Regions from separate parts of the Agathobaculum hominis genome, predicted to be linked through region 2. Evidence: predicted binding sites of a transcription regulator. Region 2 holds the regulator's gene; the other holds the start of a gene.

Region 1 (4,870 bases), on a different contig from region 2:
TTCACAGGCACTCATGGACCATAAACCGTGAGTGCCTGTATTTGCGATACAGTATGAAAGGGGATAACATACGCATGCTGCACTGCACCGTGAAGTTCTGCGGCGGCTGCAATCCGCGCCACGATCGCGGCGAATGCTACAGCACTGTGCGTTCCGCCCTTTCGGATGCCGCCTCATTCTCCCTCCCGGAGGAGGGCGCGCATTACGACGTGCTGCTTATCATCCGCGGGTGCACCGGCTGCCCCTACCTCTATGAGGAGATCGAAGCCGACCACCGCATTGTTATCACATCGAGAGACGATATGCAGAGCGCGATCGACGAGATCCGCGCTGCCGCGTCGCATTCCGCCGGATAAACGACGGAAACATTGGCCGCAGGAGGTTTTCCTTCCCCCTGCCCCGGCCAGGATTGCATTAACATTTAGGAGGAGATCAACATGAAGAAAGTAAGCATTATCTCCGCAGAGGAGGCCGCTCTCAAGGTTCAGGACGGCGACACCATCGCTACCGGCGGTTTCGTATCCTGCGCATGCCCGGAGACCCTGTCCAAGGCTCTTGAGAAGCGTTTTCTTGAGACCGGTCATCCGAAGGATCTGACCCTGTTCTTCGCAGCAGGTCAGGGCCACCGCGACGGTACCGGCGGCGACCACTACGGTCACGAAGGCATGGTCAAGCGCGTTATCGGCGGTCACTGGGACCGTGCTCCCCGTCTGGGCGAGCTCGCTCTGAACAACAAGATCGAGGCTTACAACCTGCCGCAGGGCGTCATTTCTCATATGTACCGTGATATTGCCGCTCACAACATCGGCACCATCACCCACGTCGGCCTGAAGACCTTTGCTGACCCGCGCAACGGCGGCGGCAAGCTCAACGACGTTACCAAGGAAGACCTCGTAAAGGTTGTCAACATCGAAGGCCAGGAGCGCCTGCTCTACAAGGGCTTCCCGATCAACGTTGTATTCCTGCGCGCTTCCTACTGCGACGAGTACGGCAACTGCACCGTACATCGCGAGATCGGTCCTCTGGACGTAACTGCAATGGCTCAGGCCTGCAAGAACTCCGGCGGCAAGGTAATCGTTCAGGTCGAGAAGATCGTTCAGGGCGGCTCTCTGGATCCGAAGCTCGTTGCTATCCCGGGCATCTACGTTGACTCTGTCGTCGTAGGTACCGAAGAGGAGAACATGCAGTGCCTCGGCATGCCGTATGACGGCGCTCTGACCGGCGAGTTCCGCATTCCGGTCGACGCTATCCCGCCGATCCCGATGGACGCTAAGAAGATCATCGCCCGCCGTGCTGCTATGGAGCTGCCGAAGGACGCTATCGTCAACCTCGGCACCGGCGCACCGGAGAAGATCGCTAACGTTGCAGCTGAGGAAGGCATTTCCGACAACATGACCCTGACCGTTGAGGCAGGTTCTATCGCAGGCGTTCCCTACGGCGGCACTCAGTTCGGCGCTGCTGCAAACGCAATGTGCATCATCCCGCACAACGTACAGTTCGACTTCTATCAGGGCGGCGGCCTTGACGTTGCATTCCTCGGCCTGGCTGAGACTGCTCCGAACGGCGACCTGAACGTTTCCAAGTTCGGCACCCGTCTGGCTGGTGCAGGCGGCTTCATCGACATCACCCAGAACGCAAAGAAGGTCGTATACTGCGGCACCTTTACTGCAAAGGGCCTCAAGACCGAGTGCAAGGACGGCAAGCTGGTCATCACGCAGGAGGGCGCGAAGAAGAAGTTCGTAAAGCAGGTTGAGCATATCACCTTCTCCGGCGACTACGCGAACGAGGTTCATCAGCCGGTTCTGTACATCACCGAGCGCTGCGTATTCGAGCTGCGTCCGGAAGGCATCACCCTGATCGAGATCGCTCCGGGCATCGACCTCCAGACCCAGATCCTCGACCAGATGGAGTTCGAGCCGAAGATCGCTTATCAGGCAGACGGCACCATCAAGCTGATGGACGAGCGCATTTTCCACGAAGAGCTGATGGGTCTGACCATCGAATAACGTCTGTATTTTGTGCATGATATGCAAGCGGCATATATTATTTTCATGCGAATTATATGAATTTAATATTTGCCCTTGCATTCTGCTCAAGAGTTTGATAAAATATTAACGAACTCAGAAATCAATCGAGTTTTCATCACCGTGCGGCGGCATAGTTTTTTCGCCGCATCAGTAGAAAAGGAGAAACAGCTAAATGAACGTTTACATCTGTTCCGCTGCCCGTACTGCAATCGGCACTTACGGCGGCACCCTCCGCGATGTACACTCCTCCGAGCTTGGCACCGCTGCTGCAAAGGCAGCTATCGAGCGTGCAGGCGTTGACAAGGAAGCAATCGACGAGGTTCTGTTCGGTCAGGTACTGCAGGGCGGCGTAGGCCAGAACGTAGCACGTCAGGTTTGCCTGAAGTCCGGTCTGCCGATCACCACCCCGGCTATGACCCTGAACAAGGTTTGCGCTTCCTCCATGCGTGCCATCTCCCTCGGCACCCAGATCATCCGTTCCGGCGAGAACAAGATGATGCTGGTAGGCGGCTGCGAGTCTATGTCCGGTGCTCCGTACATCTCCCGCGATACCCGCTGGGGTGCTCGCATGGGCGACAAGAAGCTGGTCGATATGATGGTATACGACGGCGTATTTGATGTATTCAACCAGTATCACATGGGCATCACCGCTGAAAACGTAGCTGAAAAGTACGGCATCACCCGTCAGATGCAGGACGAGATCGCTCTCGCTTCCCAGCAGAAGGCTGCTGCCGCTATCGCTAGCGGCCGCTTCAAGGACGAGATCGTTCCGATCGAAGTCAAGAAGAAGAAGGAAACCGTTATCTTCGATACCGATGAGCACGTAAAGCCGAACACCACTCTGGAGATCCTCGGCAAGCTGCGCCCGGCATTCAAGAAGGACGGCGGCACCGTAACCGCAGGCAACGCTTCCGGCATCAACGATGCAGGCGCTGCAATGATCATCGCTTCCGAGGAGTTCGTCAAGGCAAACGGTCTCAAGCCGCTGGCTAAGGTTCGTGCCTGGGGCTCTGTAGGCTGCGATCCGTCCATCATGGGCGTAGGCCCGATCGAGTCCACCCGTCAGGCTCTGTCCCGCGCAGGTCTGACCGTTGCTGACCTCGACCTGATCGAGTCCAACGAGGCATTTGCTGCACAGGCTGCTGCTGTTAACCGTGAGCTTGGCTTTGATATGGACAAGGTTAACGTAAACGGCGGCGCAATCGCTCTGGGCCACCCGATCGGCGCAGCAGGCTGCCGCATCACCACCACCCTGATCTACGAAATGATCAAGCGCGACCTGACCATCGGTCTGGCTACCATGTGCATCGGCGGCGGTATGGGCGAAGCTATCATCGTCGAGCGCGACGAGCTCTGCAAGTAAATCTTGCTATAGGGGGCTTCAAAAGCCCCCTATATACCAAAATCAGTTCCGTGGAAACTGATTTTGGATACCCGAACGACGCCGCCCACGGCGGCTGGGTCGGGGTGTGCTCTCATCTTATCGCCGCACTGCGGCGGAATAAGGTTTAGAGGGCTACGGCCAAAACGCAGGTACACGCCCCGCGTTTTTACGAACAGGAACTCGTTCCTGCTCTCATTTGACTCAAACATCCTCCGGATGTTTGTCCGTCTCCGCATGGGGACGATCTCCGAGGGTCAGCCTTGGAGAACATATACTGAAAGGAAGTCTTAAAAATGACTGACGTAGTAATCGAAAAAAAGGGCCATGTTGCCATCGTTAAGATCGAGCATATGAAGGCCATGAACGCTCTGTCCACCGACATGTACGCTCAGCTCGAGGAAGCTTTCGACGAGCTGGCTAAGGATCTGGACAACGTTTACGCTGTCGTTCTGACCGGTTCTTCCACCGTCAACAAGAAGGGCAAGACCGTCAACTCCTTCGTTGCAGGCGCAGACATCTCCGAGATGGCTACCAAGACCTGTGAGGAAGGCAAGCTGTTCGGCAACGAGTCCAACCGCGTCTGCTGGAAGATCGAGAACTTCAAGCGCCCGGTCATCGCTGCAATCAACGGCTTCTGCCTCGGCGGCGGCTGCGAGCTGGCTATGTCCTGCGACATCCGTCTCGCTTCCGAGAACGCAACCTTCGGTCAGCCGGAAGTTGGTCTGGGCATCACCCCGGGCTGCGGCGGCACCCAGCGTCTGGCTCGCCTCGTAGGCGCAGGCAAGGCTAAGGAAATGCTCTACACTGCACGCGGCAACTACTCCGCTCAGGACGCTCTGGACATGGGTCTGGTTAACTACGTATATCCGCTCGAGAACCTGCTCGACGAGGCTGTAAAGCTCGCTGAGGAGATCGCTGCTCAGGCTCCGATCGCTGTTTCTCTGGTCAAGGAAGCTGTCAACGTTGGTCAGCAGACCGACCTGAACTCTGCTCTGAAGTTCGAGGGCAATGTCTTTGCACAGTGCTTCGCTACCGAGGACCAGAAGTACGGCATGGCTTACTTCCTCGACAAGAACCGCGACAAGCCGGCCAAGGAATTCAAGAACAAGTAATTTCCCTTGTGTACATCCGCATGAGGGGAGCTTCACCGCTCCCCTTCTGCATTGATTTCCGAGAAATCACAATCAAAGAACCGATGAGTGAGTAAGAGAGAGGTTTTATAACATGAAAGTATGTGTATTCGGCGCAGGCAATATGGGCGCACGCATTACGGAAGTTTTCCTGAACGCTGGCCATGACGTCACCATGATCGACATTAAGCCGGAGTTCACCGAGCGCGGCAAGACCGTCATCGCTCATGACTACGACTTTCTCGTAAAGAAGGGCAAGATGACCGAGGAGCGCAAGGATGAGCTTCTTGCTGCCCTCAAGACCACGGTAGACCGCAACGCCGCTGCCG
Region 2 (4,870 bases):
CGGTGAGATCCCGATCAACCAGTGCTGCATCGGCTCGTGCACCAACTCTTCCTATTATGATATGATGAAGGTCGCGGCGATCCTCAAGGGCAAGACCGTCGACCCGAACGTTTCCCTGACCATCAGCCCGGGCTCCAAGCAGGTATTCAACATGCTCGCGCAGAACGGCGCGCTTTCCGACATCATTTCCGCCGGTGCGCGTATTCTCGAGTGTGCCTGCGGCCCCTGCATCGGCATGGGTCAGTCCCCGGAGTCCGCAGGCGTTTCCCTGCGTACCTTCAACCGCAACTTTGAGGGCCGCTCCGGCACGCAGGACGCGAAGATCTATCTCGTCTCCCCGGAGGTCGCGGCGGCGTCCGCTCTGGCAGGTCATCTGGTCGATCCGCGCACGCTCGGCGAGATGCCGGAGATCGAGATGCCTGAGCATTTCGTCATCAACGACAACATGATCGTAAAGCCGGCGGAAAATCCGGCTGAGGTCGAGGTCGTCCGCGGCCCGAACATCAAGCCGTTCCCGCTCGGCAAGGCGCTCGAGGCGTCCTATACCGGCAAGGTCGTGCTCAAGACCGAGGACAACATCACCACCGACCATATCCTTCCGGCCGGCGCGAAGCTGCTCCCGTACCGCTCGAACGTCCCGTTCTACTCCAACTACTGCTTCATCAACGTGGACAAGGATTTCCCGTCCCGCTGCAAGGAGCAGGGCGGCGGCATCATCGTCGGCGGCGCAAACTACGGTCAGGGCTCGTCCCGTGAGCATGCGGCGCTCGTTCCGCTGTATCTGGGCGTCAAGGCTGTCCTGTGCAAGTCCTTCGCGCGCATCCACAAGGCAAATCTGGTCAACTCCGGCATTATTCCGCTGACCTTCGCAGATCCGGCGGATTACGATGCGATCAATCTGCTCGACGAGATCTCTCTGCCGAACGTTCTCGAGGAAGTAAAGAACGGCGAGCAGGTCACGGTCGTCTGCGGCGGCAGGACCTTCAAGGCAGACTGCGAGGTCTCCGAGCGTCAGCGCCATGCGCTGCTCGCGGGCGGCACGCTGCTCTACGCGCGTCAGCAGGCGAACAAGTAAGAGCTGAAACCGGGGCGGCGGACAGGAGAGAATGTCTGTCCGGTCCGCCTTGACAGAATGACGTTAATTTGTTAAAATAATATCAATGCGACAGGAGGACAACCCAATGTCTATCGACCAGTCTGTTCTGGATAAATTTGAAGCAGTAGTAGAGAGCCAGCGCAAGCGTATCATGGATATGAAGGCGCAGGACGATTTTATTGATTATTCCAAGCTCGACAAGCTCATCATCGGCGTGTGCGGCGGCGACGGCATCGGCCCGATGATCACCGGCATGGCGCAGCACGCACTTGAGGTTCTGCTCGCAGACAAGGTAAAGGCCGGCAAGGTCGAGTTCCGCGTCATCGACGGCCTGACCATCGAGCGCCGCGCCGAGCTCGGCTGTGCGATTCCGCCCGACGTCATGGAGCAGCTCAAGCAGTGCCATGTTATCCTGAAGGGCCCCACCACGACCCCGCGCAAGGGCGATCCGTGGCCGAACGTTGAGTCCGCGAACGTTGCCATGCGCAAGGGTCTCGACCTGTTCGCGAACGTCCGTCCGGTAAAGGTTCCGGAGCTCGGCATCGACTGGACGTTCTACCGCGAGAACACCGAGGGCGGCTACGCTGTCGGCTCGCAGGGCGTGCAGATCGACGACGATCTGTTCATCGACTTCACCGTTGCGACCTCGCAGGGCTGCGAGCGCATCGCGCGTCTGGCCTTTGATTATGCGCGCAAGACCGGCAAGAACCGCGTTTCCTGCGTCACCAAGGCGAATATCATCAAGACCACCGACGGCAAGTTCCTTGATACCTGCCAGAAGGTTGCCGCAGAGTACCCGGAGGTTGTTTTTGACGACTGGTACATCGACATCATGACCGCAAAGCTGCTCGACGACAAGCGCCGCCGCGACTTCAAGGTCGTTGTCCTGCCCAATCTGTACGGCGACATCATCACCGACGAGGCAGCTGAGATCCAGGGCGGCGTCGGTACCGCAGGCTCGGCGAATATCGGCAAGCGCTACGCAATGTTCGAGGCCATCCACGGCTCTGCACCGCGCATGGTCAAGGAAGGCCGCGCAAAGTATGCCGACCCGTCCTCCGTGCTGCGTGCAGCCGTCATGCTGCTCGAGCATATCGGTGAGATCGAGCTGGCGAAAAAGCTCGACCGTGCGCTCGACATCTGCATGGTTGAGGAGCGCAAGGTCGTTGTGACCGGCCGCGATACCGGTGCGACCGCACAGGAGTTCACGGATTACGTTCTCGAGACGATCGCAAAGCTTTAATCCAAGTTGATAACAGTGGTGCGTGCCTTGCGGAGGGAGTTTGCAGGGCACGTGCGCATTCTCGGAAGCAAAGGAAGAAAATAACGAAGAGAGGGGAGAGACGGTGGAACACAGGCAAGAGGTATCTAAAGCGGTAATTCAGCGTTTACCGCGATATTATCGCAACATCTGCGAGCTGAAAGCCGAAGGCGCGCAGCGCATCTCCTCGCGCGCACTGGCCGAGCGGATGGGGCTGACGGCGTCGCAGATCCGGCAGGATTTCAACTGCTTCGGCGGCTTCGGTCAGCAGGGCTACGGCTACAATATCGAAAAGCTGCAGGAGGAGCTCGGCGCGATCCTGGGCCTGCGCGCAGGACGCACGGCGATTCTTCTGGGCGCCGGCAACCTCGGCCGCGCCTTGCTCAACAACTTCAATTTCTCTGCGAGCGGCTTTGAGCTGCTGTGTGCATTCGACGCCAGTCCGGAGCTGATCGGCCGCAGCTTTGGCGGCTATGAGGTGAGGGACGCAAAAGAGCTTGACCACTATATCGACGAACTCCACCCGGATGTTGCGGTGCTGACCATCCCGCGCGGCAACGCGCCGGCGATCGCGCGCAGTCTGGTCGAGCGCGGCATCCGCGGCCTGTGGAACTTCACGGGCGAGGATCTGCATCTGGAGGGACTCGGTGTTCCGGTCGAGAATGTACATCTGTCGGACAGCCTTATGACGCTGTGCCAGCTTGTCGGCATGGCTGAGGAGAACGAGGACTGAGACCATAAAACGAAAGGGAGAGCACGGAAATAGCTGTGCTCTCCCTTTCTTTTGCAGTTTACAGCAGATTGTTTCGAAACTGGGTGGGGGACTGGCCGGTTTTCGAGCGGAATGCCGCGATAAAATTGACCTCGCTCCGAAATCCCACGCGGAACGCGATCTCGCTGACCGAAAGGCCGGTCGAGTGCAGCAGCGATTTCGCCTCGTCGATACGGTGGAGCATGATATACTCATGCGGCGAAAAGCCGGTCGAGGCGCGGAAAATGCGCGAGAAATGCGATGTACTGAGGTTGACGTGCGCGGCGATGCTGCGGACCGGGAGCTCCTCGGTCAGATGGCTGTCGATGAAGCGCACAGCCTGCGCGACTGCGTCGTTTTCTGCGGGACTGTGCGCGCGCTGCGGCAGGAGCAGGCCGCACAGAATGCGGTACAGGGCCTGCGAGCGCTCGACCTCACTGGTTTCGCCGGTCCGCAGGCCGAGGATGAGCTGCGCAAGCTCCTGCTCGAGATGCAGCGCGGCGGCAGGCGTGAACACCTGTCTGCCACCGTGAAAGGCGATGATCTGCTCGAAAAATGCGCCCGAGTTCGCTCCGTCGAAGTGCAGCCAGAGCGCTTCTGCGTCACTGTGCGTGAAAAAGCGGTGAGGTCTGCGGCAGTCCACGAGCGCAGCCTGTCCGCGCTCGACCGAAAATTCGTGGTCGGTGCGGACGTACATCGTCCCGGCGCGCACATAGAGCAGATAGAAGTTGCGGTGGCTTTCGAGATGCGCGATCTCGCAGTTGTCGCGGAAATCATAATTTTCATCGTAGTAATAATGCCCGGCGCGCGTGATGTAGTAGAACAGTCCGCGCGCGACCGTGCCGGGGGTGGCAAAGAAGCGCTCTGAACGCGCGAGCACCCCGGCTTCTTCTGTGACCTTCATGACGGCAGCCTCCTTTTTGTGATTGCTGTCATTATAGCACAAAATATAAATAGATTGCAGTGTTTTGTTATTGTCAATGGCATGAATTTTCGGTAATATCTTAATAAGGAAACATCCGAAGGAGAATACGAGGGGTGCAGAAAGAAAAATCCTGCAAAACCCGTTCTTTCGCCGGATGGTTTGGGGGAATATGCTATGATAAAGGAAAAGACGTTTTATAAGTCGTTTATGATTTTAGCGCTGTCTCTGGCGCTGCAGAATCTGCTGACCTACGGCGTCAACATGATGGATACGCTCATGCTCGGACGTTACAGCCAGAACGCGATGGGCGGCGTCAGTCTGTGCAACCAGATCCAGTTCCTGCTCCAGATGCTGGTCGTCGGCGCGGGCGAGGGCGCGGTCGTTATGGGCTCGCAGTACTGGGGCAGGAAAAAGCTCGAGCCCATTCCGCACATCATCGGTGTGGCGCTGCGCTTCGGCGGCGCGCTCGCAGTGCTGCTGTTCATCCTCGTATTCGGCTGGCCGAACCAGATCCTGAGCCTGCTCTCGAACGACCCGGCAGTCATCGCGGAGGGCGCGAAATATTTCAGCATCATCCGCTATACCTACGTCATCTTCACCATCACGAATATCCTTGTCGCGTCGCTGCGTTCGATCGGCGTGGTCAGGATCGGCTACATGATCTCCGGCTCGACGCTCGTCATCAACGTATGCCTGAACTATCTGCTGATCTACGGCAATCTCGGCTTTCCGGAGATGGGCGTGCGCGGCGCGGCGTGCGCAACGCTGATCGCGCGCTGTGTCGAGCTGATCATCGTTATCTGGTTCCTCAAGTACAGGGAAAACGTGCTCAATCTC

What was found. Region 2 encodes Rex, which represses fermentation and respiration genes when NADH is low (regulators of the CRP and FNR family bind a similar motif). Its sites were predicted from a motif close to ATTGTTAANNNNTTAACAAT; they were not measured.
Region 1: a site for Rex is predicted at 2,100-2,119, ahead of H8S02_RS08875 (acetyl-CoA C-acetyltransferase). Genes of this name have one in related genera too.

What each region holds. Positions count from the first base shown of each region.
Region 1 is NZ_JACOPK010000007.1:124,569-129,438, forward strand. Features, by position in the region: gene H8S02_RS08865 (hypothetical protein) at 75-356, shown strand; gene H8S02_RS08870 (acyl CoA:acetate/3-ketoacid CoA transferase) at 438-2,006, shown strand; gene H8S02_RS08875 (acetyl-CoA C-acetyltransferase) at 2,200-3,390, shown strand; gene H8S02_RS08880 (enoyl-CoA hydratase-related protein) at 3,705-4,523, shown strand; gene H8S02_RS08885 (3-hydroxyacyl-CoA dehydrogenase family protein) at 4,636-4,870, shown strand, end outside.
Region 2 is NZ_JACOPK010000009.1:90,078-94,947, reverse strand. Features, by position in the region: gene H8S02_RS10240 (aconitate hydratase) at 1-1,075, shown strand, start outside; gene H8S02_RS10235 (isocitrate/isopropylmalate family dehydrogenase) at 1,182-2,339, shown strand; gene H8S02_RS10230 (redox-sensing transcriptional repressor Rex) at 2,443-3,090, shown strand; gene H8S02_RS10225 (AraC family transcriptional regulator) at 3,149-4,012, opposite strand; gene H8S02_RS10220 (MATE family efflux transporter) at 4,208-4,870, shown strand, end outside.